One region of the Modestobacter italicus genome, then DNA from elsewhere that is predicted to be linked to it. Evidence: riboswitches for the same ligand, from Rfam matches in the RefSeq annotation. Region 1 holds a riboswitch; the other holds the start of a gene.
The links. Region 1 has a riboswitch for cyclic di-AMP ahead of MODMU_RS10185 (aggregation-promoting factor C-terminal-like domain-containing protein). Riboswitches for the same ligand answer to the same signal wherever they lie in the genome.

Region 1 (14,055 bases):
CCGGTGTGCCGCTCCACCAGCTGGTCCGGGGTCAGCCCCAGCAGCTCGGCGGCGTCGCCGAGGTCGGTGCCGTCGTAGTGCACCGGCAGCTCGACGGTGTCCCCGGACCGCTGCGCACCCGGTCGCGGGGTCGTCGTCCGCACCGCGGCGGCCACCGCGTCCAGGGTGGTGCGCGCCGGGTCGGTCACCAGCAGCACGGTCCGGGCCGCCGGGACGACGTCCACGACGCCGGCGGGGGGCGCGTCGCCGAGGGCGGCGTAGAGCGCGAGGACGTCGTCGAGGGAGTCCAGCTCGACGAGCAGGGCGGCGCTGCCGCTGGGGAGGAGCCGCATCAGCCGGCGAAGGGGGCCAGCTCGACCCCCGCGGCGGTGAGCGCCTGCCGCACCTGCCGGGCGATCTCCACCGCGCCGGGGGTGTCGCCGTGCACGCAGATCGAGCCCGGCTGGAGGGTCAGCTCGCCGCCCTCGACGTCCCGGATCGGCTCGCCGGCGGCCATCGCCACGCACCGCGCGGCGATCTCCGCGGGGTCGTGCAGCACGGCGCCGGACAGCCGGCGGGAGACCAGCGTGCCCTCGGGGGTGTACGCCCGGTCGGCGAAGGCCTCGTGGACCACGGTGAGCCCGGCCTCGGCGGCCAGCCGGAGCCAGGCCGAGCCCGGCAGCCCCAGCACCGGCAGCGTCCGGTCGTAGGCGACGACCGCCGCGACCACGGCGGCGGCCTGCTCCTCGTGGTGCACGATCGCGTTGTAGAGGGCGCCGTGCGGCTTGACGTAGCGCACCCGGTCGCCGGCGATCCGGGCGAAGCCCTCCAGCGCGCCGAGCTGGTAGACGACGTCCGCGGTGAGCGCCTCCGGCTCGACGTCGATGAACCGGCGACCGAAGCCGGGCAGGTCGCGGTAGCCGACCTGCGCGCCGATGGCCACGCCGGACGCGACCGCCCGGGCGCACACCCGCCGCATGGTCGGGGCGTCGCCGGCGTGGAAGCCGCAGGCCACGTTGGCGCTGGTGACCACGCCGAGCAGCGCGTCGTCGTCCCCGAGGGTCCACTGGCCGAAGCCCTCGCCGAGGTCGGAGTTGAGGTCCACCCGCGCAGCCTGCGTCACGAGAAGAGATCGATCACCGGGCGGACCGAGTTCACCGCCAGGTAGAGCGTCACCAGCCAGGCGACCCAGCCGATCCCCAGCAGCCAGCGGGGGTAGCGGTAGCCGCGCAGCAGGTCGGTGCGCCGGGTGGCCACCCACAGCAGGACGGCGATCCCGATCGGCAGCAGCAGGCCGTTGAAGGCACCGGCGAAGACCAGCAGGGTCGCCGGCGCGGTGCCGATGAGCAGGAAGGCCAGCGTGGTCACCGCGATGAAGCCGACGACCAGCAGCGTGCGGGTGCGGTCGCTGGTGCGGGTCCGGGAGGTGACGAAGGAGACGGTCGTGTACGAGGCACCGATGACGCTGGTGATCGCTGCCGCCCAGAGCACGACGCCGAACACCCGGAGCCCCACCTCGCCGGCGGCCTGGCCGAAGGCCGAGGCGGCCTGGTTGTCCGGGTCGAGTGCCGCGCCGCCGGTCACCACGCCGAGGATCGCCAGGAAGAGGAGGATCCGCATGACCGCGGTGATGAGGATGCCGGTGACCGAGCCGCGGGTGATGTCCCGGACGTGCTCCGGCCCGGCGACGCCGGAGTCGAGCAGCCGGTGCGCGCCGGCGTAGACGATGTACCCGCCGATCGTGCCGCCGACCAGCGTGGTGATCGCCAGGAAGTCGACCTCCTCGGGCAGGACGACGTTCCGCAACGCCTGCCCGACCGGCGGGCCGGACGTCACCGCGACGTAGGCGGTCAGCGCGATCATCACCAGGCCCAGGACGACGACGATCCGGTCGACGGCCACCCCGGCACGCTTGCTCAGGAAGATCCCGATGGCGATCAGCGCCGAGATCGCGCCGCCGATCTTCGGGTCCAGACCGAACATCGCGTCGGTGCCCAGGCCGGCCCCGCTCACGTTGCCGATGTTGAACACCAGCCCGCCGATCAGCAGGAACCCGGCCATCACCCAGCCCAGGCCGGGGGCGACGAGGTTGCCCAGCTCCTGGGCCCGCCGACCGCTGACGCCGATGACCCGCCAGACGTTCAGCTGCAGGGCGATGTCGATGAGGATCGAGATGAGGATCGCGAAGGCGAACGCGGCGCCCAGCTGGACGGTGAACGCGGTCGTCTGGGTGATGAACCCCGGTCCGATGGCCGAGGTGGCCATCAGGAACATCGCCCCGAGGAGGGTGGAGCGGGTGCTCGCGGCCAGCCGGCCACCCGGCGGTGCGGTCGCGGTGTCGGTGCCGTGCTGCTCCGGGGTGTGCGACATGGGGCGCTCCAGGGTTCCTGCGGTGAGCGGATCCGGGAACTGCGCTGTGTCCTGGTGGTGAACGACCGTAGGGTCGGCCAGGCCCTCCGGCAATTCGAGCTCCCGCACCCGAGGAGGTCTCCGATGACCACCACCGCTGCCGCCACCGGCACCGACCCGGTCGCCCGCCGCACGCCCGCCGACGCCCGGGCGCGCTACCGGGCCGGTCTCGCGGTGCCCAGCTCCGGCGAGGCGCCGGGCTTCACCCAGGCCAACCTCGTCGTCCTCCCGCGGGACTGGGCCTGGGACATGCTGCTGTTCGGCCAGCGGAACCCGCAGCCGGTGCCGCTGCTGGACGTCACCGACCCGGGGTCGGTCGGCACCGTGCTGGCGGCCGGCGCCGACCTGCGCACCGACCTGCCGCGGTACCGGGTCTGGCGGGACGGGGAACTGGTCGACGAGCCGACCGACGTCACCGACCTGTGGACCGACGACCTGGTCGCCTTCCTCATCGGCTGCAGCTTCAGCTTCGAGAACGCACTGCTGGACGCCGGCGTGCCGGTGCGCAACGTCGAGCAGGGCCGGAACGTGTCGATGTACCGCACGAACCGGGCCTGCCGGCCGGCCGGGCGGCTGTCCGGGCCGCTCGTCGTCTCGATGCGACCGGTGCCCGCGGAGCTGGTCGCGACGGCGGTGCAGGTCACCGCCCGGATGCCGCAGGTGCACGGCGCGCCGGTGCACGTCGGGTCGCCGTCGGCCCTGGGCATCGCCGACCTCGCCCGGCCCGACTTCGGCGACCCGGTCGAGTGCGCGGAGGGTGACGTGCCGGTGTTCTGGGCCTGCGGGGTCACGCCCCAGGCGGCGCTGATGGCCTCCCGCCCGCCCTTCGCCCTCACCCACGCGCCGGGGCACATGTTCGTCACCGACGTCCCGGACGCCGCCTACCGGCAGCTGTGAGCGCGGCCGTCGTCGCCCGGCTGCGGGCCGCCGGCTGCGTGTTCGCCGAGGACGAGGCGGCGCTGATGCTCGAGGCGGGCGGTGACCTGGAGGCACTGGTCGCCCGCCGGGTCGCCGGGGAGCCGCTGGAGCAGGTGCTGGGCTGGGCGGAGTTCTGCGGTCTGCGGTTCGCCGTCGCGCCCGGGGTGTTCGTGCCCCGGCAGCGCACCCGGGTGCTGGTGCGCGAGGCGGTGGCGCTGGCACGGCCGGGGTCGGTCGTGCTGGACCTGTGCTGCGGCACCGGCGCGGTGGGCGTCGCCGTCGCGGCCGCCGTCGGCGCGGTCGACCTGCACGCCGCCGACGTCGACCCGGCGGCGGTGGCCTGCGCCCGGCGCAACGGCGCGGGCTCGGTGCACGAGGGGGACCTGTACGACGCGCTGCCCGCCGCGCTGCGCGGCCGGGTCGACGTGCTGGTCGCGAACGCGCCCTACGTGCCGACCGGGGCGATCGCGCTGATGCCGCCGGAGGCCCGCGACCACGAGGCCCGGGCCGCGCTGGACGGCGGGGACGACGGGCTGGACGTGCAACGCCGGGTGGCCGCGGGCGCACCGGAGTGGCTCGCGCCCGGTGGGGCGCTGTTGATCGAGACCAGCCGCGGGCAGGCGCCCGGGACGCTGGCCGCGGTGACCCGGGCAGGGCTGACCGCGCGGGTGGTCACCGACGAGGACCTGGCCGGCACCGTGGTGGTCGGCCAGGTCCCCGCCGGCTAGCTGGGCTCGACGCCGAAGGCGGTGGCCAGCTTCTCGATCTTGCGGGCCCGGCCGAGGCGCGGCAGGTCGCTGCCGTCCCGGATGACCTGCCCGCGGGCGTCGAAGTCGGCCAGGAAGTCCCGGGCCCAGGCCACGTCGGAGGGGGCCGGGCTGATGACCTCGTTGATGACCGGCAGCTGGTCCAGCTGCAGGCAGAGCTTGCCGGTGAGGCCGAGGGAGACCGTCAGCGCCGACTGCTCGCGCAGCACCGGGTGGCTGGCGCTCACCGTGGGGCCGTCGATCGGGCCGGGCAGACCGCCGACCCGGCTGGCGATCACCAGCCGCGAGCGCGGGTAGGCCATCGCCAGGTCGTCGGCGCTGGTGCCGGTGTCGCGGCGGTAGTCACCGCTGCCGAACGCGAGCCGGAAGGCGCCGCGCGCGGACGCGATCCGCACCGCCTCCTCGATGCCCAGCGCGGACTCGACCAGGGCGAGCACCGGCGTCGCGCCGCCGAGCCGGTCGGCGGTCTCGGTGACGTGCTCGGCGGCCTCGGTCTTGGCGAGCATGACCCCGGCCAGCCCGGGCAGCCCCTTGAGGGCGTCGACGTCGTCGGACCAGAACTCGGTCGACCGGTCGTTGATCCGGACCCAGGCGCGCTTGTCGCCGCTGCTGAGGTACTCGACCACGTCGGCGCGGGAGGCCGGCTTGCGCGCCGGGTCCACCGCGTCCTCGATGTCGAGCACGACCTGGTCGGCCCGCGACTCGTGCGCGCCGTCGAACAGCTCCGGTCGCGCGCCGTTGACCAGCAGCCACGAGCGAGCGATCCCTGGGTCTACCTGCCTGCCTCTGTGCACCACGCGGGCCATTCTGCTGACCGGGCTCCCGCGGACGGCGCGCGGGGTGGCCCCGGGCGGTCAGGCGGCGGTGCTGCGCAGCCGGTCGAGCAGGCCGACGTGCCAGTCGACGTCGACCCGCCGCCCGCTGGAGCCGCGCGGCCGGACCAGGTCGAAGCGGACCAGCTCCGGGTCGCGGCCGGGAGCCCGGGAGTCGGCCCACAGCAGGGCGAGGTGCTCGCGGCGGGCCGGGTCGCCCGGGACGGCGTCGAGGGCCAGCTGGAGCCGCAGCTGGGCGGTGGGCGACTGGGAGTAGAAGTCGCGCAGCCCGTGGGTGTCGGCGGCCGGCAGCTCGCCGTCCTCGGAGTGCCACACCCGCAGCACCTCGGTGGGCGTGCGCAGGATGAGGCCGCTCATCGGCAGGCCGAGGTTGTCGTTGCCGGGTTCGAGCAGCTCGAGCTGGGTGCCGAACGGGTGGTCGACGTGCTCGGCGTAGGGCCGCAGCCGCTCCATCGCCTCCCGGCGTACCAGCTGGTGGTCGAGGTGGCGGTCGGCGGTGGGCTGCCAGTCGTGGGTGGCGTGGATCGCCCGGCTGACGGCCAGCCCGCGGAGCAGTGCGTCCCGCACCTCGACGAGCAGCGGGTGCAGCCGCCGGACGACGGCTTCGGAGGGGTGGGCCACGACGCAGAGTCTGCCGGGCGGGTGTGACAGTCCGCGGGACCCGGCCCCAGGATCACCCCGTGCCCCCTCTCACCCTGGTCACCGGCGGCAGCCGGGGGATCGGTGCCGCCACCGTCCGCGCCCTCGCCGACCGCGGCCACGACGTGGTCGTCGGCCACCGCACCGGCGCCGCCGAGGCCGCGGCCGTGGTGGCCGACGCCGAGGCGCGCGGCGTGCGGGCGGTCGCCGTCCGGGCCGACGTGACCGACCCCGACGAGGTCGACGCGCTCTTCGCCGCGGCCGGGGAGCTGGGGGTGGTGACCGGGCTGGTGGCCAACGCCGGCGTCACGGCGCACCTGGGCGACCTGGCCGACACCCCGGTGGACGTCGTCCGGCAGGTGCTGGACGTCAACCTGCTCGGCGTCGTGCTGTGCGCCCGGCGCGCGGCGCAGCTGATGTCCCGCCGGCGCGGCGGTGCCGGCGGGTCGATCGTCGCGGTGTCCTCCAGCGCGGCGACCCTGGGCTCGGCGCACGAGTACGTGCACTACGCGGCGGCCAAGGCCGGCGTCGACGCGCTCGTCGTCGGGCTGGCCAAGGAGCTGGCCGACGACGGGGTCCGGGTCAACGCCGTCGCGCCCGGGCTGGTGCGCACCGGCATCCACGCCGGCGCCGGGGACGCCGGGCGGCTGGACCGGGTCACCGGCCGGGTGCCGATGGGCCGGCCCGGCGAGCCGGAGGAGATCGCCCCGGCGATCGCCTGGCTGCTCGGTCCGGAGGCCGCCTACTGCACCGGCGCCGTGCTGCGGGTGGCCGGCGGGCTCTGACGAGGGGCGGGGGTGGTCACGCCGGGTCCGGGTCCTGCCGATGAGCGGGTCGTGATCCGTCATCACCTCGGTGCGAGCTCGCCGCGGAGCCCCCAGTGGTTCGACTCGGCCCACCAGGCCGACATCCTCGCCGCCTACGAGACCCACCTGGCTGCCGGGCTGCACGACCGCAGCCACGCCGGCCCCCGGCCCGAACGGGTCCGCGAGCTCGGCCAGCTGGCCGCGGCCAGCGCGATGCCGGCCCGGGCCGCGCTGCTGCGCTGGGGCGCCCTCCCGGCGCAGGTCCGCAGCGACCTGCTGACCGGGTGGTACGGCAGCCAGTGGCGGCGCAGCGCCGCGGCCTGAGCGCCCCGGTCAGGGCCGGGGGACGTTCCGCAGGTTGGCGCGGGCCAGGTCGACCATCTTCCCGACCCCGCCGCCGAGCACCATCTTCGTCGCCGTGGTCGCGAACCCGCGGACCTGCTCCCCGGTGATCGCCGGCGGGATGGACAGCGCGTTGGCGTCGGTGACGAACTCCATCAGCACCGGCCCCGGCTCCGCGAGCCCGCGGACCAGCGTCTCCCGCACCTGCGCCGGGTCCTCCACCCGGTAGGACGGGATCCCGACGCCGGCGGCGATGGCGGCGAAGTCGGTGGGCTCGTGGTCGGTCTCGAAGTCGGGGATGCCGTCGACCATCATCTCCAGCTTCACCATGCCCAGCGACGCGTTGTTGAACAGCACGATCTTCACCGGCAGCCGGTGCAACCGGACGGTGATCAGCTCCCCGAGCAGCATCGCCAACCCGCCGTCGCCGCTCATCGACACCACCTGGCGGCCCCGGTCGGCGAACTGCGCGCCCACCGCGTGCGGCAGCGCGTTGGCCATCGAGCCGTGCCGGAACGAGCCGATCACCCGGCGCCGGCCGTTGGGGGACAGGTAGCGCGCCGCCCAGACGTTGCACATGCCGGTGTCCACGGTGAACACGGCGTCGTCGGCGGCGAGCTCGTCGAGCTGCGCGGCCACGTACTCCGGGTGGATCGGCCGCATCTTCTCGACCTTGCGGGTGTAGGCGTCGACGACCTTCTCCAGCGCGTGCGCGTGGTCGCGCAGCATCGCGTCCAGGAACGTCCGGTCGGTCTTGCGCTCCAGCAGCGGCAGCAGCGCCCGGATCGTCTCCCCGACGTCGCCGTGCACGGCCACCTCCAGCGGGGTGCGCCGGCCCAGGTGCGAGGCGTCCGCGTCGACCTGCGCCGTCCGCGCCTGCGGCAGGAAGTTGGTGTACGGGAAGTCGGTGCCCAGCAGCACCAGCAGGTCGGCCTCGTGGGTGGCCTTGTGCGCCGCGCCGTACCCGAGCAGGCCGTTCATGCCGACGTCGTAGGGGTTGTCGTACTGGATGACCTCCTTGCCGCCGAGCGCGTGGCCCACGGGGGAGAGCACCGTCCCGGCCAGCTCCATCACCTCGTCGTGCGCTCCCGCGCAGCCCGCCCCGCAGAACAGCGTCACCGTGCGCGCGGCGTTGATCGCGTCGGCCAGCGCCTGCACCTGCCCGGCCGCCGGGCGCACCGGCGACGGCGTGGTCACCATCGCGGTCGGCACCGTGGGCCCGCCGGACTCCTCGGCCGCCAGGTCACCGGGCAGCACGACGACGGACACCCCGCGCTTGCCGACGGCGGTCTGGACGGCCACCCGCAGGGCGTGCGGCATCTGCTTCGGCGTCATCACCTCGCACCAGTACGAGCACTCCTGGAACATCCGCTCGGGGTGCGTCTCCTGGAAGAACGCCATCCCGATCTCCTGGGACTGGATGTGCGAGGCGATGGCCAGCACCGGCGCACCGCTGCGGTGCGCGTCGAACAGGCCCTGCAGCAGGTGCGTGTTGCCCGGCCCGCACGACCCCGCGCAGACGGCCAGCTTCCCGGTCACCTGCGCCTCGGCCGCGGCGGCGAAGGCGCCGCCCTCCTCGTTGCTGACGTGCACCCACTCGATGCCGGCGGTGTGCCGGACGGCGTCCACGACCGGGTTGAGGCTGTCGCCCACCACCCCGTAGATCCGTTCGACGCCGGCGTCCCGCAGCATCTCGACCAGCTGGGCGGCAACGGTGGGGTGGGCCATGGGAGCTCCTCCGGAGGTGGTTGGCTGCTGCACCCCTACCCGCCGGGGCGCCGTCGAACATGGGTCAGTCCGTGTCCCGGGCCTCACCGCAGGAGGCGCACCGCCCGGACGGCAGCCGTTCGGACAGCCGCCCGCAGGCGGGGCAGACCTGGTCCAGCCAGCAGGCCGGGTCGCCGCCCTCCGGCTCGGCCGGCTCGCGCTCGGCCGGGTCCACGGCTCAACCCTCCTCGGGCGGGGCGAACCGGGTGAGCGCGTCGATCGACGGGCAGGTGTAGTAAGCGCCGGTCAGCGGGGTGAGGTAGTGGGTCAGCCCGTCGCGGACCCCGTCGGCCACCCCGGCCATCCGGCGCAGCATCTCGTGCAGCCGCCAGCGGTCCCGGGCGAAGCCGACGAACGCCGTCCCGTGGTCGGTCACGCCGCCGTAGGCGACGTTGCGCCGGAAGATCTGCCTCTCCTCGCCGTCGACCTCGACGGTGGTGCGGGCGACGTGCGCGCTGGGCAGCATGACGTCCTCGGGCAGCTCGACGCTGTCGGGCTTGGTGCGGCCCATGTTCATCTCCTGGCCGACCATCCCGAGCGACTCCCAGGTCGCGCTGTCGTGCCGCCAGAGCTGGTAGAGCACGACGCTCGCTCCCGCGCCCGGCTCCCCGGCCGGGACGGCGGCCACGTCGGCGGCGGTGAGCAGCGAGGGGTTCTCGGTGCCGTCGATGAACCCGGTGAGGTCGCGGTGGTGCCGGTACAGCCACCCGGTGACCTCGGCGCCCACGGTGGCCACGCCCTTCAGCGCGGCCAGCACCGCGCGGGAGTTGTCGAACACCGCCGTCCGGTCGCCGCCGGCGACCCACACCCAGGCGTCGTGCTGGGTGGCCGGCATCCGGAACCGCCCCGGGCCGATCAGGTCCTCGGTGAACCCGGCGGCGTCGGCGGGGGCGTCGTCCGGGGCGACGGAGGCCCAGAGCTCGGGCCGGAAGCCGACGACGACGTTCACCCCGCCCGTCGTCGACAGCGGACCGGTGAGCCCGGCCACCCCGCGGACCAGGTCCTCCGCGGTGCGACCGGGCTCCAGGTCGAGCTCGAGGTAGCAGTGCTCAGGGGTGCCGAGGGCGAGGATGCCGGGCTGCGTCGTCACGCCCGACACCCTCTCAGGCGGTCGGCGCGTCAGTCCGTCGGCGGCTCGTCCTTGCCGGCCTCCTCGAGGGCGTCGGCCTCCTCCTTCGTCTTGTGCACCGCCTTGTCGGCGTGCTCGGGCGGGCCGTAGACGGTGTAGAGCACCAGCGGGTTCACGCCGGTGTTGAGGAAGTTGTGCTTCTTGCCCGCCGGGACGACGACCAGGTCGCCCTGCGCGACGTTCTTCTCCTGCCCGCCGACCTTGGCCTTCCCGGTGCCGCTGACGAAGGTCAGGATCTGGTCGACGTCGTGCACCTCCTCGCCGATCTCGCCGTCCACCGGGATCGTCATGATCACCAGCTGGGTGTGCTCACCGGTCCAGAGCACCCGACGGAAGTCGGCGCTCTCCTCGGCGACGGTGGCGATGGTGAAGTGCTCCATGTCGGCCGTTCCTCTCGCTCGCTCGTTCTGCTGCCGGCGCGTGCCGGCTCATGATCAGTCAAGAGCAGAGCGGCCCGCGGCGCGATCCGAGGACCCTGGTGGCGGCGCGGGCCGGGGGCGCAGACTCCTCCCGCACACCGCCCCGGACGACGGAGGAACCCCATGCGCAGCGAGCACGACGGCACCGACCCGCAGACCCTCGAGACGGTGTCGGACACCCTCTCCGGCGACGTGGACGACGACACCGCCGGGTACTCGCCGGCCGACCGGCCCTGGGTGTCCAACGACTGGGGCACCACCGACCGGGAGGAGGAGGCGGGGGAGGGGCTCGACGGCCGGCTCGCCCGCGAGCTGCCCGAGGGTGCGGCCGACGACGGCGACGGCCTCGGTGACGCCTCCGACACCGACGGGGAGCTGCTCGACGGCGAGGTCGGCGACGAGCGCGCCGGCCGGCTGTCCGACGACGAGGGCGACGGGTTCTCCGACACCGACGACGAGCTGTACGCCGAGGACGAGGGCATCGACGGCGCCGGCGCCTCGGCCGAGGAGGCCGCCGTCCACGTCGTCCGGGAGTGACCCGGCCGGAACGCGGCGACGCGCCCGACCGTTCCTCGGGGCGGTGGGGGAGGCTGTGGCCGGACCGGGCCCCCCGGCCGGCAGAGGGGCCGCGCGCGAGCGCGGCGGAGGCAGGAGGACGGCGATGACGGAGCAGTCCCGGGACGCGGTGGTCGCCGCGGAGCTCGACGAGGCAGCGGTCGAGCCGGTCGACGACGCGGAGATCTCGACGCGCGCGGTGGTCGAGGGCGGTGTGGTGGTCGGGCACGACGGCTCCGGCTGCGCGCAGGAGGCGCTGGAGTGGGCCGCCGCGCTGGCCGAGCGGGCGGACTGGCCGCTGCACGTGGTGCGGGCGTGGCGGATCGCCACCGCCCCGCAGCCGTCGACCTGGGAGCCGGGCTACGTGCCGCCTGTCACCGACTACGAGAAGGCCGTGCTGGCCGACCTGGAGGCCGACGTCGCCGCGGTGCTCGGCGTCGAGCGGGCCGCCCGGGCCACCTGCCACGTGGTGCACACCCAGCCGGTGCGCGCGCTGATCGAGGCGGCGGCCGGCGCCGACGTGCTGGTCGTCGGGGCCCGCGGGCGGGGCGGCTTCGCCGGCCTGCTGCTCGGCTCGGTCAGCGACCAGGTCACCCACCACGCGCCGTGCCCGGTCACGGTGGTCCGCAGCGACCGCAAGGACTGAGGTGCAGCCCGTCCCCCCGGCCTTCCTGCGCGCGCACACCCGGGTCGCCCGGCCGACCCTCGTCCCCGAGGTGCAGCTGCACGTCGCCGACGACGTCGTCGGGCTGTGGGAGGCGATGGAGACCGAGGGCGGCGGCGCCGGGCTGGACCCGCCGTTCTGGGCCGCGGCCTGGCCCGGCGGGCAGGCGCTGGCCCGCTACGTGCTCGACCACCCCGGGACCGTCGCCGGCCGCCGGGTGCTCGACCTGGGGGCGGGCAGCGGGCTGGTCGCGGTGGCGGCGCTGCTGGCCGGTGCCCGCGCGGTGGTGGCCAGCGACGTGGACCCGTACTCGCACACCGCCGTCGCGCTGAACGCCGAGCTCAACGGGGTGTCGGGCATCGAGGTGGTCGGGGACGTGCTGGCCGACGAGCTCCCCGACGTCGAGGTCGTGCTGGCCGGTGACGTCTGCTACGACCGCGAGATGACCGGCCGGGTGCTGCCGTTCCTCGGCGCGGCCTGGCTGGGTGGGGCGAGCGTGTTCCTCGGCGACCCGGGGCGCGCCTACGTGCCCAGTGAGGGCCTGGTCGAGCAGGCGGTCTACGACGTCGTCGACGCCGACGGCGGGCCGGCCCGGCGGACGACGGTGTGGCGGCTGCCCTGAGTGCCGCCCGTGGCGCGCCTGTGGGCACGTTCACATTCCCACGCGTCCCCCCTGTCCCACCTGCCCGTTGAGCACGCTCACACACCACTGGTAGTGGCCGGACGGGACAGATCACTACGAAATGTGGGCCCCAGCATTGTCACGAGCGGGTAACGGCATCTACGTTGGCTGGGTCCGGTCGGACGTCAGGTCCCCAGCCGGGGAGCCCGAGCCGGATGCCGCCGAGTCGCTCACCGCAGCGAGCCGGGGACCCACCGCAGCACTGGGGTGAATCCTGACCTGGGCACGTGCCCGGGTCGGGTAGGGCTTCTTCCCGCCCGAACCCGTCAGCTAACTCGGTAGGCGGCCACGGAAGACCACCGGAGTCCCCTTCTTGCTGTCCCGTCGCCCCACCCCGCACACGTCTGCCCCCACCGAGGTGCTCACCGAGGTCGGCACCGACCAGCCGGCCACCGCGGAGCTCGCCGCCACGGGCGCGAGCCGCCGCCGGCCCCCGCCGGGCTGCGCCGCCCCGCGTTCCTCCTCGCCGTCGCCGTCGCCGGCGGCGTCATGGTCAACGTCTTCGCCGCCGGTCAGCCCGACGCCGCCGCCGTGGCCGGCGCCGACGAGCCGATCAGCGTCGCCGCCCAGCTGCAGGAGAGCGCGCAGGACTCCGCCGCCGGCGCCACGTCCACCACCGAGGACGTCAGCGAGCGCCTGGGTGAGCTGGCCGCCAGCCGCAGCGAGCGGGAGGCCCAGCAGAGCGCCGCCGCGCAGTCCCAGGCCGCCGCCGACCAGGCCGCGATCGAGGCCAAGGCCGCCGCCGAGGCGAAGGCCGCCGCCGAGGCCCAGGCCGCCGCGGAGGCGAAGGCCGCCGCCGAGGCCCAGGCCGCTGCCGAGGCCAAGGCCGCCGCCGACGCCGAGGCCGCCGCGCAGGCGAAGGCCGCTGCCGCCGCCGCCAAGCCCGCTCCCGCCACCACCCGGGCGCCGGCCGCCGCCAGCTCGGGGTCGGCCTCGCGCGGTTCCTTCCAGGACTACGCGCTGGCCCAGCTCGGCGGGGACGCCAGCGAGTTCTCCTGCCTGGAGAGCCTGTGGGGCAAGGAGAGCGGCTGGAACCCCAACGCGCAGAACCCCTCCAGCACCGCCTACGGCATCCCGCAGTTCCTCGACTCGACCTGGAAGAGCACCGGGATCGCGAAGACCTCGGACGGCTACCGGCAGATCGACGCCGGGCTGATCTACATCGACTCGCGGTACGGCTCGCCGTGCGGCGCGTGGTCGCACTCGAAGTCCACCGGCTGGTACTGAGCCGCAGCTCCACCGCACCTCCACCGCACCTCCATCGGGGGCCCGGGTCCTGGCGGACCCGGGCCCCCGGTGCGTCCGGGTGGCGCCGACACGCGGGTCGGCGGGCACCTCCCGCTGACGTGCGGGACCGCATCGGGCAGGATTGCCTGGTGGACAACCCAGACGAGGAGCGCTGACCCGTGGGCAGACACCGCGCACCCGAGGGCGCCACGACGGACTTCGACGCCGCCACCAGCGCCCTGGCCGACGTGACCGGCGACTACGCCGTCGACGTGGCGCACACCCGCATCGGCATCCGCGCCCGGCACGCGATGGTGACCACCGTCCGCGGGGCGTTCACCCAGTTCAGCGGGACCGCCCACCTGGACACCGCGAAGCCCTCGGCCAGCAGCGTGGTGCTGCGGATCGACACCGCCAGCATCGACACCGGCACGCCCGACCGCGACGGCCACCTGCGCTCGCCGGACTTCCTCGACGTCGAGCGGTACCCGCAGATGCTGTTCACCTCCACCGGCGTGGAGCAGGTCGACGACGACGTGTACCGGGTGACCGGCGACCTCACCATCAAGGACATGACCCGGCCGGTCTCGGTCGACTTCACCCTCACCGGCTCCGCGCTGGACCCGTTCGGCAACACCCGGGTCGGCTTCGAGGGGGCGCTGGCGATCAAGCGCAGCGACTGGGACCTCACCTGGAACACCGTGCTGGACACCGGCGGCGTGCTGGTCAGCGACCGCATCCAGGTGGAGTTCGACGTCTCGGCCATCAAGGTGTCCTGACCGGGGCCGATGAGTTCCCCGCGCCGCCGGGGTCTGCACTGCGGACCCCGTCGCCGCTGGAGGCTGGCATGCCGCACCTGTCCCGGTTCGTCACCGTCTGGTCGATGCTGCAGGCGCGGGTGCAGGACGGCCGGCTGCCC
Region 2 (14,055 bases), 240 kb from region 1:
TGCCGCGGACCGGCCCGTCGAGGCGCTGCAGGTTGCAGTTGATGACGAAGGTGAGGTTGTCCAGCTCCTCCCGCGCGGCCAGGCCGATCGGGCCGAGCGACTCGGGCTCGTCGGTCTCGCCGTCGCCGAGGAACGCCCACACGTGCTGGTCGGAGGTGTCGGCGATGCCGCGGTCGTGCAGGTAGCGGTTGAACCGCGCCTGGTAGATCGCGTTCATCGGGCCGAGTCCCATCGAGACGGTGGGGAACTCCCAGAAGTCCGGCATCAGCCGCGGGTGCGGGTAGGAGGACAGCCCGCCCCCGGGGTGGCTGACCTCCTGGCGGAACCCGTCGAGCTGGTTCTCGTCGAGCCGGCCCTCGAGGTAGGCGCGGGCGTAGACGCCGGGGGAGGCGTGGCCCTGGAAGTAGATCTGGTCGCCACCGCTGGGGTGGTCCTTGCCCTTGAAGAAGTGGTTGAAGCCCACCTCGTAGAGCGACGCGGACGACGCGTAGGAGGAGATGTGGCCGCCGACGCCGATCCCCGGCCGCTGCGCGCGGTGGACCATGATCGCGGCGTTCCAGCGGATGTAGGCGCGGATCCGCCGCTCGACGTCCTCGTCGCCGGGGAACCACGGCTCCCGCTCCGGCGGGATGGTGTTGATGTAGTCGGTGCTGCGCAGGGCGGGGACGCCGACCTGCTGCTCACGACTGCGCTCGATCATGCGGAGCATCAGGTAGCGCGCGCGACCACGGCCGGCGTGGTCGACGACCGCGTCCAGCGAGTCCAGCCACTCCTGCGTCTCGTCGGGGTCGGTGTCCGGGAGTTGGCTGGACCGCCCGTCGGTGATGACCGCGCGAGGGGTTCCTGCGATGCGGGCGGGGTCTCCGTCCGACTGCTGCGGTGCGCTCATGCCCCCATCGTCTCCTGTCGGAGCGGTCGGCGTCACGTGTGCCCCGCTGGAGGGCCCGTCGACGGGACGACGGCGCGGCCGGAGACCCGTCTTCGGGCCTTGCGCCTGCCCGGTGATGCCCTACGCTCCGCTCCAACGGTGGCCCCGGAGCGGCGCACCCCCGGGTGGGGGGACGACGACCCGGCGGCCTCTCAGCACCGGTGCGGAGGGGGTCGGTGTGGGCCGATGAGGGGTCCCGGCCAGGCACGACGGCCCGGGACAGGGCACGATCCCTCCCAGAACACCGCCCCGCAGCACACCGCGACGGGGCACCGGACACCGCACACCACAGCACCCGGCACGCACCGGGTCGTCGAGCACACGGAGGACGAGCAGGGATGAGCGTCGACTCGGGGAGCACCAGCATGGCTGCCCGGCTGGGGATCAAGCCGGGGATGGTCGTGCAGGAGCTCGGCTGGGACGAGGACGCCGACGAGGACCTGCGCGACTCCGTCGTCGAGCTGGCCGGCGGCGACATGGTCGATGAGGACTCCGACGAGGTGGCCGACGTCGTCCTGCTCTGGTGGCGCGAGGAGGACGGCGACCTGATCGACGCCCTCGTCGACTCCATCGCCTCGCTGGCCGAGGACGGCGTCGTCTGGCTGCTGGTGCCCAAGTCCGGGCGCCCCGGTCACGTCGAGCCCGGTGACGTCACCGAGGCCGCGCCCACCGCGGGGCTGCAGCAGACGTCGAGCATCTCCGCGGCCAAGGACTGGTCCGGCATCCGGCTCGTCACCCCGAAGGCCGCCCGCTCCCGCCGCTGAACGGGGACCCCGCGGGGGCGGCGGGACCTGCTGCGGGCAGGTGCGGCACCATCGGCGCATGAGCATCTCCGTCGGCGACACCGCGCCCGAGTTCAGCCTCCCCGACCAGGACCGACAGGTCGTCTCCCTCGCCGAGCTGCGTGGGGCCCCGGTCCTGGTGGTCTTCTACCCGTTCGCCTTCTCCGGCATCTGCACCGGTGAGCTGTGCCAGCTGCGCGACGAGCTGGCCACCTACACCGAGGCCGGCGTGCAGGTGGTCGCGATCTCCACCGACCCGGTGTTCAGCCTGAAGGCGTTCAAGGCGCAGGAGGGCTTCGAGTTCTCGCTGCTGTCGGACTTCTGGCCGCACGGCGCCACCGCCCAGGCCTACGGCGTGTTCAACGACAAGGCCGGCATGGCCGTGCGCGGGACCTTCCTCGTCGACGCCGAGGGGAAGGTCGCCTTCGCCGAGGTCAACCAGCCCGGTGACGCCCGGGAGCAGACCGGCTGGAAGGACGCGGTCCGCCAGCTCGCGGCCGCCTAGTCTCCGGTGGCCGGGGCCCGTCGCCCCGGTCGCACGGGCGCGTAGCTCAGCGGTAGAGCGCTCGCCTTACAAGCGAGTGGTCGGGGGTTCGACACCCTCCGCGCCCACGACCCCGGCAGGCCCCGTCAGATGCGTGTCGACAGGGCCCGGTAGCCGCCGCCGGGCCACTCCCACTGCCCGTCGATGGTGCCGGCGTCCCGGTCGATGGTGCCGGTGAACCGTGCCGGGGAGCCCTTCTCGCCGTGCCAGATGGTGAGCTCGTCGCCCTCGATCTGCCAGACGTACTCCAGCGCGAAGGAGCAGAAGGGGCCCGGCCCCTCGTTGCTGAAGAACATCGAGCGCAGCGTCTGCTGGGCGTGGTCGTAGCCGATGTACTCGGCTCCCTCCTGCTCGTCGCCGTCCATCTGCATCGTCTGCACGAGGAAGTGGCCGCCGGGGAGCCAGCGCCGGGTCACCGTGCCGGTGAACGGCGAGCTGCCGTCGAGGTCGTGGCCCTCGAGCCGCCACGTCCCCTCCAGCACGTCGAGCGCGCGGAGCATCGGGTGGGGCTGCGGGGCGCGCGGCCCACTGGCGTCGTCGGTGTCAGTCATCGCGGTGGTCCCGTCAGGCGGAGCGTGGGGTGGTCGCCAGCTGGGACGCGTGGAATGACCGGATCTCATCGCTGCGCGGCGAAGCGCGGCCCACGCATGCCCACGGCACTGACGAGCTCCTGCTCGAGCCGGACGAGGCGGGCGAGCCGCAGGCCTGGTCGGGAACGGACCGGCCGTTGCCTGACGTGCGCCGACCCGCCCGCCGCCGGTCAGGACTTGCTCTTCTTCTTGCCGCCCTTCTTCCCGCCCTTCTTGCCGAGCTCGCTCTGGGCGGCCGAGCTCTTCCGGGGGTTCTTCTTCCCCTCCTTCTCCGCCTTTGCGTTCGCCTTCTTCGCCGTGTCGCTGCCCTTGCTGCTCTTCCCGGCCATGCCGACCTCCTCGTCGCAGGCTGCCGCCCGGTCCGGACGGCAAGGCGCTGGCCCTACCCCGGGCGGAGCAGCGGGAACACCTCACCGACCCATGCGGCCGGTCGCACCTGCCGAGGCTCAGCCGGTGCGGTCGAGCATCGAGCGCAGCGCCTCCCGCCCGGAGTAGCGCGGGCGCCACCCCAGCTGCTCCTTGGCCTTGGTGGTGTCCATGATCGCCGGGTGGCTCGCGGCCTCCACCCACTCGGCGGCGGCGGGCAGGAACGGCAGCCGGGAGACCGCCCGTGCGGTCAGCCGGGCCGGTCCACCCGGCACCGGCAGCGGGATGGCGCCGTACTCCCGGGCCACGTCGGCCGTGCTCAGCACCCCGTCACCGGCGATGTTGTAGGCCCCCGGCGGCCCGGAGCCGAGCACGCAGCGCATCAGGGCCTGGCCGACGTCGTCCTCGTGTACCGCCTGCAGCGGCAGGTCGGCCACCACGACCGGGAGCGGGACCGGCAGCCGCCGGTTGGCCGCGTCCGCCAGCAACCGGCCCAGCGGGGCGAGCCGGCCGGGCAGCAGGTCCTTGCCGCCCAGCGAGTGCGGCCCGACCACCAGCGACGGCCGCAGCAGGAACAGCGCCAGGTCGGGGTGGGCCGACGCCTCCTCCGCGAGCCGCTGCTCGAGCTCGGCCTTCTCCTGCGCGTAGAACAGCCGCGCCGCCGGGCGCACCGGCCAGTCCTCGGTCATGCCCACCGGGTTGTCCCGGTGGAAGCCGTAGGCGGCGACGGACGAGGCGTGCACGAAGCGGGAGGCGCCCGCGGCAGCGGCCGCGCGGAAGACGTTGAGCGTGCCCTCGACGTTGATCGCGCGGGTGGCCTCACGGCCGGCGGTGCCGGTGATCAGGAACGCCAGGTGGACCACGACGTCGACGCCGTCGAAGGCCTCCCGCAGCGAGTCCGGGTCGCGGACGTCGCCCCGCCGGTAGTCCATCTTCGTCCAGCCCCGCTCGGCCGGGTCGAAGGGGCGCCGCGCGATCCCGACGACCCGGGTGACCCGGTCGTCGGCCTGCAGCAGCGGCACCAGCCCGGACCCGAACGTGCCGGTCGGACCGGTGACGGCGACGGTCAGCTCGGTCGGCCTGTGGTCGCCGGCTCCCTGCTCGTCCTCGGCGGCCAGGCCGCGGGGGCCGGCCATCTGCTTGCCGCGGCCCGGGCTCACCGCCGTGCCGCCGGGAGGGTGGGCTCGTGCCTGCGTCGGGCGTGCATCCCGGTGCTCATGGACGTCGGGTACCCGGGAGACGCCGGGTCACCCGCGCCGCCGCCCGATGCGTCAGACCGGAGCACCGCCCCGGCGCTGCGACCGTCGCACCGGCCGGGCCTCGCGCCAGTAGGCGAAGACCCGCTCGGCCTCCACCGCGTCCTCCGACGGCTGGCCGGCGGGCGCGAGGATCGCGGTGAGGTCGGGCTCGCCGTTGAGCTGGCAGAGGTCGAAGACCCCGCCGAGGACGTGCCGGTCGTACCAGTGCAGGTGGCCGAACGGGCTCAGCTCGCCGTACCGGACCAGCTGTCCGTGCACCGCCGCCATGATGAGCAGGGCGCGGGCCCGGTGCACCTCGCGGCTCACCCAGGCCTCGTCCAGCCGAGGTGGCGCGGGGGAGGTCACCGCCATGACGCCGCCCTGCCGTCCGGGGACGTGGGCGGGGAGGGCCTCAGGGCGCACGTGGTCATCGCGGCGGTCCGCTCCTGCTCGGTGGGCGGTCGAGGAGTGGCCAGTCGCCGGTGACGGCTGGCGCGGAGGACCCACCGGAGCGGGTCTCGTCCAGAGTGGGCCGACGCGCGACACGCCGTCAAGACGGGGCCCAGATCCCGGGCGCGTCTGACCCGTCCGGCGACCAGGTCCGGTGGCGCGCCGGCGACACGCCCGGGTTACCAGCCGACCCGCGTGGCGACCAGCAACTCTCTCCGATTCTGTGCTCCCGATTTGTGCGGAACCGCCCAGTTCCTTAACTTTTCGGCGTCCGGCCGGGTCCTCTCTCCTCATCCGGGGAGCCCGCGCCGGATGCCGCCGAATCGCACCTGCGAGCCGGGGACCCACCGCACTGTGGGGTGAATCCCGCCGCCGAGCTCCGCTCGGGGGTGGGTAGGGCTCTCCCCGCCCGAACCCGTCAGCTGACCTGGTAGGCGGCCATGGGAGAACGGAGAACCACTCCAGACGTGCCCCCGCGGGTCCTCGCCGCGTAGGCGGGCGACTCCGCAGCCGGGCGTCGCACGTCCGTCCCCGCAGCTGGCCGGGACGGCGCTGCACGTCGCCCGCTCCCGGGCGTCACCGCACCGGACGGCAGGGACCTGCCGCCCGCCGGTGCCGCACGCCCGGGTCGGCCGTACCCCCACCACGGGTGGCTGCACCAGGTCCAGCCCCGGCCTGGCCCCGGCGCCCGTGTCCCAGTCGACCGCGCAGGTCGATGCCGGCTGCCGTCCCGAGGACGGCGCCGCACCTCACCGACGAGGAGCACCACCATGTCCCACGCCCCATCCCAGCTCGACCGCCCGGCAGCCGACGCGACGTCGCCGTCCCGGGGCCCCGGCCGGCACGCGCTGCACCGGGTCGCCGTCGTCCTGGCGCTCTGCGTCGGCCTCGCCTTCGCCGGTCAGTCGGCGGCGCAGGCGGCGCCCGGCGTGCAGGCCTACCAGGCGTACGCGCTGGGCAAGCTCGGCGGGAACACCACCCAGTCCGCCTGCCTGAACCAGCTCTGGCAGCGCGAGAGCGGCTGGAACCCCAAGGCGCAGAACCCCTCGAGCACCGCCTACGGCATCGCGCAGTTCCTCAACTCCACCTGGGCCGGGACCGGGATCGCCAAGACCTCGGACCCGTACCGGCAGATCGACGCGGGTCTGATCTACATCCAGAAGCGCTACGGCACCCCGTGCAAGGCCTGGTCCTTCTGGCAGTCGCGCAAGTGGTACTGAGCGACTGACGACGGGGGGTGCGGCGACCTCCGCACCCCCCGTCGGGCACGCTGCGGCGGTGGGCATCGACGACGTGCTGGCCGCCAGCAGGACCGGCGTGACCCGGCTAGATCCCGCCGGGCTCCGGGCCGCGGTGGCCCGCGGCGCGCTCGTGGTGGACACCCGCACCGAGTTGCACCGGCGCGCCCAGGGGGAGTTCCCGGGCGCGCTGGTCATCGACCGGACCGTGCTCGAGTGGCGGCTGGACCCCACCTCGCCGTGGCGCATCCCGGAGGCGACCGGTCCCGACCTCGAGGTGGTCGTGGTGTGCCGGCACGGCTACAGCTCCAGCCTGGCGGCCGCGTCCCTGCGGGCGGTCGGGCTGCACCGCGCGACGGACCTGGCCGGCGGCGTCGAGGCCTGGCTCGCCGCGGGCCTGCCGATGTCCGGCGGACCCGCGGACGTCCGCGAGTGACCGCGCACCGGCGGGCCGCCCTCCGTGGAAGGCGACCCGTCGGCGCTCAGCCGGCCGGGCGGATGCCGAGGTCGGCGGTCGGACCGGTGGTCAGCACGACCGTCGCGCCGCCGGCCTCGACCGCCTGCAGCGTCCGCAGCTGCAGCAGCCCCGGCTGCTCGACGACCATCCGCGCCGCGTTCGCCAGCGCCCGGGTGGCCGCCACCTCTGACCGCGCCCGTTCCAGGGCCGCCTGGCCCTGCGCCCGCGCCGAGGCCACCGCGGCAGCGGCCCGCCGCAGCTCCGCCGGCACCATCACGTCCCGTACGGCGACGTCCTCGACGGCGACCCCGACGCCCGCCGCCCGCACCGCCACCGGCTCGCGCAACGCGGCCGGGAGCGACTGCCGGTCGGTGAGCAGCTCGTCGAGCGTGCGCCCGGCGACCGCCTCGCGCAGCGCCACCTGCAACGCTGCGTAGACGAAGCCGTCCGCGTCCTCGACCGCCTCGTGCCAGCGCCGCGGGTCGACCGTCCGGCAGGTCGCGAGCAGGCTCACCCGCACGGTCAGCCCGTCGGCGGTGAGCACCTCCTGGCCCGGGACGACGAGCAGCCGCGGGCGGACGGCGACGCGGACGAACCGCTGCCGCCGCCGGGCCCGCCGGTGCCGGCCCGGCTCGAGCACCTCGACGAAGCGGCCGTCCCGGTAGACCAGGACCCGCTCCCACTCCGTGGCGACGATGCGCACGCCCCACCTCCTCTCGTCCTCCTCGACCGGCTGCCGCCCAGGCGGGACCGGCCGGCGCAGGGTCAGGCGGCGGTGAGGGGCACGGTGCGCGGTGCGCGCTCCGAGCCACAGGTCACCGACGCCGCGACGACCGTGCGCCGGACGGCTTCGGGACTCGAACCCGGAGCGTTCCTGAGACGCCTGCCACCAACGGCACGCCCGGAGCCGAGACGCAGGACCTGCGACGGCGATGCCGTCCGGCTGCTGACCCCGGGCGAGGAGGAACGGTAGGCGTCCGACCGCCGGCCTGGCCAGCGGTTTTCCCGGCTCAGTCGTCGGCGCCGCGGACGCCGACCCGGCGTCCGGGGGTGGTCTCCCGCACCAGCCGGCGGGCGGCGTCGACCTCCCGGGCGACCGGCGCCAGCACCCCCTCGGCGTCGATCTCGGCGTCGTCGGGCACCCGGTGCTCGCGCAGGTCCTCCTCCAGCTGCCGGACGGCCTTGCGGAGGACGGCGACCTGCCCCGGCTCGGGCACCGGCTCGCCCGAGCGCATCGCGATGACCGCCTCGGTGACGGCGTCCGACGTCCGCTCCAGCTGCACGATCACCGGCCACCACGCCGCCGCCCGGGTGCTGATCGGCGGCGGCTCGGCCAGCCGCCGCTGCAGCTGCGTCTGCAGCTCGGTCAGCGCCCGGTAGCTGGCCCGCCGGGCGCGGCGGGTCTCCACCGGGCCCTCGGTGAACGCCGCCTCGATGAACCGGTCCAGCGCCAGCGCCGCCCCGCGCAGGGCGTCGTCCAGCGGTGCGCGCCAGGTCTGCGGCCAGAGCAGGTAGCCGAACACGAGCACGATCCCGCAGCCGATCAGCGTGTCCACCAGCCGGGCGCCGACCAGCTGCGCACCGCTGGGGGTGGCCAGGTCGAGCAGCAGGATGATCAGCGGGGTCTGGAAGACCGAGAACAACCCGAAGTTGCCGTTGCGCGCCCACGGCAGCGCGCCGGCGGCGACGGCCAGGGGGAGCAGCACCCAGGCGTCCCGGGACAGGAAGGTGAGCAGCAGCGAGCCGATCAGGACGCCGAGCAGCGTGCCCGCGCCCCGCTGCACCGCCCGGGTGAACACCGACCCGTAGTCGGGCTTGAGCACGATCGCCACGGTCAGCAGCACCCAGTAGGGCCGCTCGATGGGCAGCAGCTGGCGGGCCACCTCGGCGACGGTCATGCACAGCGTCAGCCGGACGACGAACGCGCGGGAGTCGGCGTTGCCCACGGTCCTGTCCTGCAGGTCGTGCAGCCGCAGCCGCCAGTCCAGCTCGGTCCGCTCGACCGCCGCCTGCGCCCGCTCCTCCGGGTCGCCGACGACGTTCCAGACCAGCCGGATCCCGTGCCGCACCGCCCGCCGCGGCGCGGGCCCCTCCTCCACCCGGGCCGGCCGCTCGCCGAGCACCGGGCTGCGCTGGGTGACCGCGGTCGCCAGCGCTCGGGCCGCGCCGACGTCCCGCGAGTCGGCCGCCACCCCGCCGCGGGCGCTGGCCACGGCGGCCTCCACCAGCGGCGCCGCGGAGTTGAGCACCCCGGCCAGCTCGGCCAGCTCCCGGCTGCGCCCGGCCGAGCGGCTGCGGGTGTGGATCACCCGGTCGTAGCCCTCGTTGAGCGCGGTGGCGAGCGCCCGGCGGGCGTCCTCGGTGCGGTCGGTCCCGATGGCCTCCAGCAGGTCGGCCACCTTCGTGAACACGGCGGCGACCGAGGCCCGGTCGGGGTCCAGCGGTTCGGCGCGGGACTGGACGAGGACGGCGAGGGCACCCCAGGCCGCGCCGGCGAGGAAGGCGCCGACCTCGGCGCTGGCCGGCAGCGGGGTGGTCAGCCCGGAGGAGATCGCGGTGTAGACCAGCAGCTGCAGCGCCCCCAGCGAGTACGCCGCGCTGATCGAGCTCATCAGCGCCGACACCGCGGACACGACCGCGATCAGCACGACCGGCAGCCACCCGCCGCCGGTCAGCCCGTGGCCGACGACGAGGCCGAGCCCGCCGAGCAGCGACGCCGCGGCCACCCGGCGCATCCGGGCGCGCAGCGGGCCGGACTGCGGCGCCAGCGTCGCGGCCAGCGACCCCATCGTGGCGAAGACGCCCGCGCCCAGGGCGGAGCCGCCGAGGCCGCCGACGGCCAGCGCGGCGGCGAGCGGGGCCGGGATGACGACCGCGAACCGGACGACGTCCCGCCAGGGCACCTCGGGACGGCTGGTGCGGACCAGCTCCTCCAGCCAGGCCGGTGCCCGCAACCCCCGATCCGCCACGGCCGGAGCTTTCCACCCCGTCGGCGGCACGGCCGGGCCGGGCGTCGCACACTGGACGGCGTGCCGCGCCTCCCCGTCGTCCCCCGCGGGACGGCGGGCACCTCGTGACGGCCACCCAGCAGCAGCCTGTCGGCACCCGCGGTCGCCCCGCGGCCCCGCCTCCGGAGGGCGGGTGGTTCAAGCGGCTGGTCGGCTACTGCCTGCGCCACCGCGGGGACCTGTTCGGCGCGTTCGCCGCCGCGCTCGCCGGCTCGGTGATCGCCGCGGTCGCGCCGCTGCTGACCCGGGCGGTCGTCGACCGGGTGGTCGACGCCTCGGGGGCGGGCCGGGCGGCCGACGTCACGCCGTTCGTCGTCGCGCTCGTGCTGGCCGGCGCGCTGCGCTTCGCCGCCGGGTTCGTCCGTCGGTACCTGGCCGGCCGGCTGTCCCTCGACGTCCAGTTCGACCTGCGCAACGACCTGGCCGCCGCGCTCTCCCGGCTCGACGGGCCGGGGCAGGACAGGCTGCAGACCGGGCAGACGGTCAGCCGGGCGATCAGCGACGTGACCCTGGTGCAGGGGCTGCTGGCGTTCCTGCCCAACCTGACCGGCAACGCGCTGCTGTTCGTCGTCTCGCTCGGGGTGATGGCCTGGCTGTCGCCGCTGCTCACCGTGGTCGCGCTGGCGGTCGGCCCGGCGCTGTGGTGGCTGGGCCTGCGGTCCCGGCGGGACCTGTTCCCGGCCAACTGGGCGGCGCAGCAGCAGGCGGGGGCGGTCGCCGGCGACGTCGAGGCGGCGGTCACCGGTGTCCGCGTGGTCAAGGGCTTCGGCCAGGAGGACCGCGAGCTGGACCGGGTCGACGAGGGCGCCCGGCGGCTGTTCGGCGCCCGGATGCGGGTGGTCCGATACACCTCCCGGTACAACCCGCTGCTGCAGGCGATCCCGGCCCTGGGCCAGGTCGGGGTGCTCGCGCTCGGCGGCTGGCTCGCGCTGCGCGGGTCGATCACCCTCGGCACGTTCCTGGCCTTCGCGACCTACCTGGCCGTGCTGGTGTCGCCGGTGCGCCAGCTGGCCGCCGTGCTCACCATCGGGCAGCAGGCCCGGGCCGGCGTCGAGCGGGTGCTCGAGGTCATCGACGCGCGCCCGGCGCTGGTGTCGGGCACCGGGGCGCTCCCCGAGGGACCGCTGACCGTCGAGCTGGACGACGTCACCTTCGCCCACGACGTCGACCGGCCGGTGCTCAGCGGGGTCTCGCTGCGGGTCGAGCCGGGGGAGACCCTGGCGCTGATCGGCACCGCGGGGTCCGGCAAGTCCAGCGTGGTCAACCTGCTGCCCCGCTTCTACGACGTCTCCGCCGGGGCGGTGCGGATCGGCGGCAGCGACGTCCGCGACCTGGACACCCACCAGCTGCGCGCGGCGCTGGGCGTCGTCTTCGAGGACAGCTTCCTGTTCTCCGACACCGTCCGGTCCAACATCGCCTTCGGCCGTCCCGACGCCTCGGACGACGAGGTGCGCGCCGCGGCCCGGGCCGCCCAGGCCGACGGCTTCATCAGCGAGCTGCCCGACGGGTACGACACCGTGGTCGGCGAGCAGGGGCTGACCCTGTCCGGCGGGCAGCGGCAGCGGGTGGCGCTGGCCCGCGCGCTGCTGGTCGACCCGCGGGTCCTGGTCCTCGACGACGCCACATCCGCCGTCGACGCGGCCGTGGAGGCGCGGATCCACGAGGCCCTGCGCTCGGAGGTGGTCGGCCGGACGACGCTGCTGGTGGCGCACCGCCGGTCGACGCTGGCGCTGGCCGACCGGGTCGCCGTCCTGGACGCCGGCCAGGTGGTCGACGTCGGCACCGCGGCGGAGCTGGAGGCGCGCTCGCCGCTGTACCGGCTGCTGCTGTCCGGTGCCGACGCCGAGCTGCCGCCGGTGGAGGAGGAGCCGCCGGCCAGCGGCACCACGCCGGCGGCCTGGCCGGAGGCCGAGCCCGACGAGGCGGAGGACGCCGGCCCCTCCCGGGCCGCTGCCGCCTCCATCTGCGGGCGGGGTGCGGTGATGGCGGCGGCGGCGCCGACGGCGGCGCTGCGGGCGCTGGTCGACCGGCTGCCCCCGGCGGACGAGGAGCCCGACGTGCCCGCCGAGCGGGCCCGCGCCGCCGACCGGGCCTTCACGCTGTGGCGGCTGATCCGGCCCTTCCGCTGGCCGCTGGGCGCAGCGCTGGTCCTGGTGGCGGCGGACACCGCGGCGCAGCTGGCCATCCCCGCCCTGGTGCGCCAGGGCGTCGACGACGGCATCGCCCAGCGCTCGCTGTCCTACCTGCTCGGCATCGCCGGCATCGCGCTGGCCGTCGTCCTGGCCGACTTCGCGGTGGCCCGCGCGTCGTCCTGGCTGACCGGCCGCACGGGGGAGCGGCTGCTCTACACGCTGCGGGTGAAGACCTTCGCCCAGCTGCAGCGGCTGGGGCTGGACTACTACGAGCGCGAGCTCGGCGGCCGGATCATGACCCGGATGACGACGGACGTCGACGCGCTGTCGGCGTTCCTGCAGACCGGGCTGACGACGGCGGTGGTCAGCGTGCTCACGCTGGTCGGGGTGCTGGTCGCGCTCTTCCTGTTCGACGGCGAGCTGGCCCTGGTCCTGGTGGCGACCCTGCCGGTGCTCGCCGTGGCCACGGTCTGGTTCCGCTCCCGCTCGGTGCCGGCCTACACCGAGGCGCGGGAGCGCGTCAGCGCGGTCAACGCCCGGCTGCAGGAGGACGTCGCCGGGGTGCGGGTGACCCAGGCGTTCAACCGCACCGAGCACTCGACCGCCGTCTTCCAGGGGTACGCCCGCCGGTACCGCGACGTCCGGCTGCGGGCGCAGCGCTACATCTCGATCTACTTCCCGTTCGTCGAGTTCCTGTCCGAGGTCGCCGCGGCCGCGGTGCTCGCCGTCGGGGCTTCGCGGCTCACCTCGGGCTCGATCACCGCCGGCGTGCTGATCGCCTTCGTGCTGTACGTGGACACCTTCTTCTCCCCGGTGCAGCAGCTGTCGCAGGTGTTCGACAGCTACCAGCAGGCCTCGGTCGGGCTGCGCCGGCTCCGCGACCTGCTCCGGACGCCGGAGTCGACCCCAGCCGCCGCCGACCCCCGGCCGGTGGGCCGGCTGCGCGGCGAGGTCCGGCTGGCGGACGTGACCTTCGCCTACCACGGTGCCCCGACCCCGGCGCTGCGTGACGTCTCACTCACCGTCGCGCCCGGGGAGACGGTCGCGCTGGTGGGGGAGACAGGGGCCGGGAAGTCGACGGTGGTCAAGCTGGTGGCGCGGTTCTACGACCCGACGTCCGGGGCGGTCTGCGTCGACGGCGCCGACCTGCGCTCGGTCGACCTGCTGCAGTACCGGCACCGGCTGGGGGTCGTGCCGCAGGAGGCGTACCTGTTCGCCGGCACGGTGCGCGACGCCATCGCCTACGGCCGGCCCGAGGCCACCGACGCCGAGGTCGAGGCGGCGGCGCGGGCAGTCGGTGCGCACGACATGGTCGCCGGGCTGCCGCTCGGTTACCGGACCCGGGTGGGGGAGCGGGGGCGGGCGCTCTCGGCTGGGCAACGGCAGCTGCTCGCGCTGGCCCGCGCCGAGCTGGTCGACCCCGACATCCTGCTGTTCGACGAGGCGACGGCGTCGCTGGACCTGGCCACCGAGGCCGCCGTCACCCGCGCGGCCGACGCCGTGGCCCGCCGCCGGACGACGCTCGTGGTGGCGCACCGGCTGACCACCGCGGCGCGGGCCGACCGGGTCGCGGTGCTGGCGCACGGCCGGGTGGTCGAGGTCGGGCCGCACGCCGAGCTGCTGGCCGCCGGTGGCGCCTACGCCGCGTTGTGGGCGGCGTTCACCGCCGACGAGGACGCCGACCCGCTGATGGACTGACGAACGCCCGTTCGACGAGATCCGCAGGTCAGGTCGTCGATGGCACCGGAAACTGTCGTACCCCGTCCGTAGGTTGGGTGCATGACGGGGGCCGGGGTGCAGGTGCTGGTGGACCTGGTGTGGGAGCACCCGGTCACCCGGCCCCGGCCGCCGGCATCGTGGCTGTCGGATGAGGAGCGGGCTGTCGAGCTGCAGCGGGCGCAGCAGCAGGCCCGGATCGCCGCCTACGAGGCCGAGCTGATCATGTCCATGGCCGCGGCCCGCCCAGCCACCGACGACCCTGCGCCCGGGACGCCGGGTGCCCGCCGGCCTGGTTGGGCGGTGGATGAGGGCTACGGCGGGACGAGTGAGTTCTTCACCGCGGAGCTGTCGGCGGTGCTGAACGTGGGCCGCGGCACGGCGGCGCACCGGTATGCCCGGGCGCACACCTGGCTGACGAAGCTGCCGCAGACCTTCGCCGCGCTGGCGGCCGGGGAGCTGGACGAGCGGCGGGCCGCGCAGCTGGCCGAGGTGCTGCAGCACACCAGTGCCGAGGTGGCTGGTCAGGTGGAGGCGGCGCTGCTGCCCGAGGCCACCGACCTGGCGGTGACCCGGCTCAAGGCCCGGGCCACCGAGCTGATGGTG

Region 2: another riboswitch for cyclic di-AMP. It lies ahead of MODMU_RS26880 (aggregation-promoting factor C-terminal-like domain-containing protein); the one in region 1 lies ahead of MODMU_RS10185 (aggregation-promoting factor C-terminal-like domain-containing protein).

The regions. Positions count from the first base shown of each region.
Region 1 covers NC_017955.1:2,055,032-2,069,086, forward strand. The annotation lists gene MODMU_RS10110 (5-oxoprolinase subunit B family protein) at 1-332, opposite strand, end outside; gene MODMU_RS10115 (LamB/YcsF family protein) at 332-1,084, opposite strand; gene MODMU_RS10120 (NRAMP family divalent metal transporter) at 1,099-2,349, opposite strand; gene MODMU_RS10125 (putative hydro-lyase) at 2,473-3,285, shown strand; gene MODMU_RS10130 (putative protein N(5)-glutamine methyltransferase) at 3,282-4,034, shown strand; gene MODMU_RS10135 (HpcH/HpaI aldolase/citrate lyase family protein) at 4,031-4,870, opposite strand; gene MODMU_RS10140 (hypothetical protein) at 4,928-5,527, opposite strand; gene MODMU_RS10145 (SDR family NAD(P)-dependent oxidoreductase) at 5,587-6,330, shown strand; gene MODMU_RS10150 (hypothetical protein) at 6,382-6,675, shown strand; gene MODMU_RS10155 (pyruvate dehydrogenase) at 6,685-8,421, opposite strand; gene MODMU_RS28430 (hypothetical protein) at 8,486-8,635, opposite strand; gene MODMU_RS10160 (Dyp-type peroxidase) at 8,639-9,550, opposite strand; gene MODMU_RS10165 (cupin domain-containing protein) at 9,580-9,969, opposite strand; gene MODMU_RS10170 (DUF5709 domain-containing protein) at 10,132-10,545, shown strand; gene MODMU_RS10175 (universal stress protein) at 10,670-11,209, shown strand; gene MODMU_RS10180 (class I SAM-dependent methyltransferase) at 11,211-11,849, shown strand; cyclic di-AMP (ydaO/yuaA leader) riboswitch at 12,059-12,209, shown strand; gene MODMU_RS10185 (aggregation-promoting factor C-terminal-like domain-containing protein) at 12,399-13,136, shown strand; gene MODMU_RS10190 (YceI family protein) at 13,316-13,915, shown strand; gene MODMU_RS10195 (serine hydrolase domain-containing protein) at 13,984-14,055, shown strand, end outside.
Region 2 covers NC_017955.1:1,819,396-1,833,450, forward strand. The annotation lists gene aceE (pyruvate dehydrogenase (acetyl-transferring), homodimeric type) at 1-889, opposite strand, end outside; gene MODMU_RS08890 (DUF3052 domain-containing protein) at 1,267-1,692, shown strand; gene MODMU_RS08895 (peroxiredoxin) at 1,751-2,215, shown strand; tRNA gene MODMU_RS08900 (tRNA-Val) at 2,251-2,322, shown strand; gene MODMU_RS08905 (DUF1579 family protein) at 2,341-2,805, opposite strand; gene MODMU_RS28425 (hypothetical protein) at 3,015-3,173, opposite strand; gene MODMU_RS08910 (NAD-dependent epimerase/dehydratase family protein) at 3,291-4,370, opposite strand; gene MODMU_RS08915 (hypothetical protein) at 4,482-4,871, opposite strand; cyclic di-AMP (ydaO/yuaA leader) riboswitch at 5,205-5,350, shown strand; gene MODMU_RS26880 (aggregation-promoting factor C-terminal-like domain-containing protein) at 5,669-6,118, shown strand; gene MODMU_RS08925 (rhodanese-like domain-containing protein) at 6,177-6,572, shown strand; gene MODMU_RS08930 (SPFH domain-containing protein) at 6,619-7,296, opposite strand; gene MODMU_RS08935 (FUSC family protein) at 7,604-9,562, opposite strand; gene MODMU_RS08940 (ABC transporter ATP-binding protein) at 9,667-13,431, shown strand; gene MODMU_RS08945 (HNH endonuclease signature motif containing protein) at 13,513-14,055, shown strand, end outside.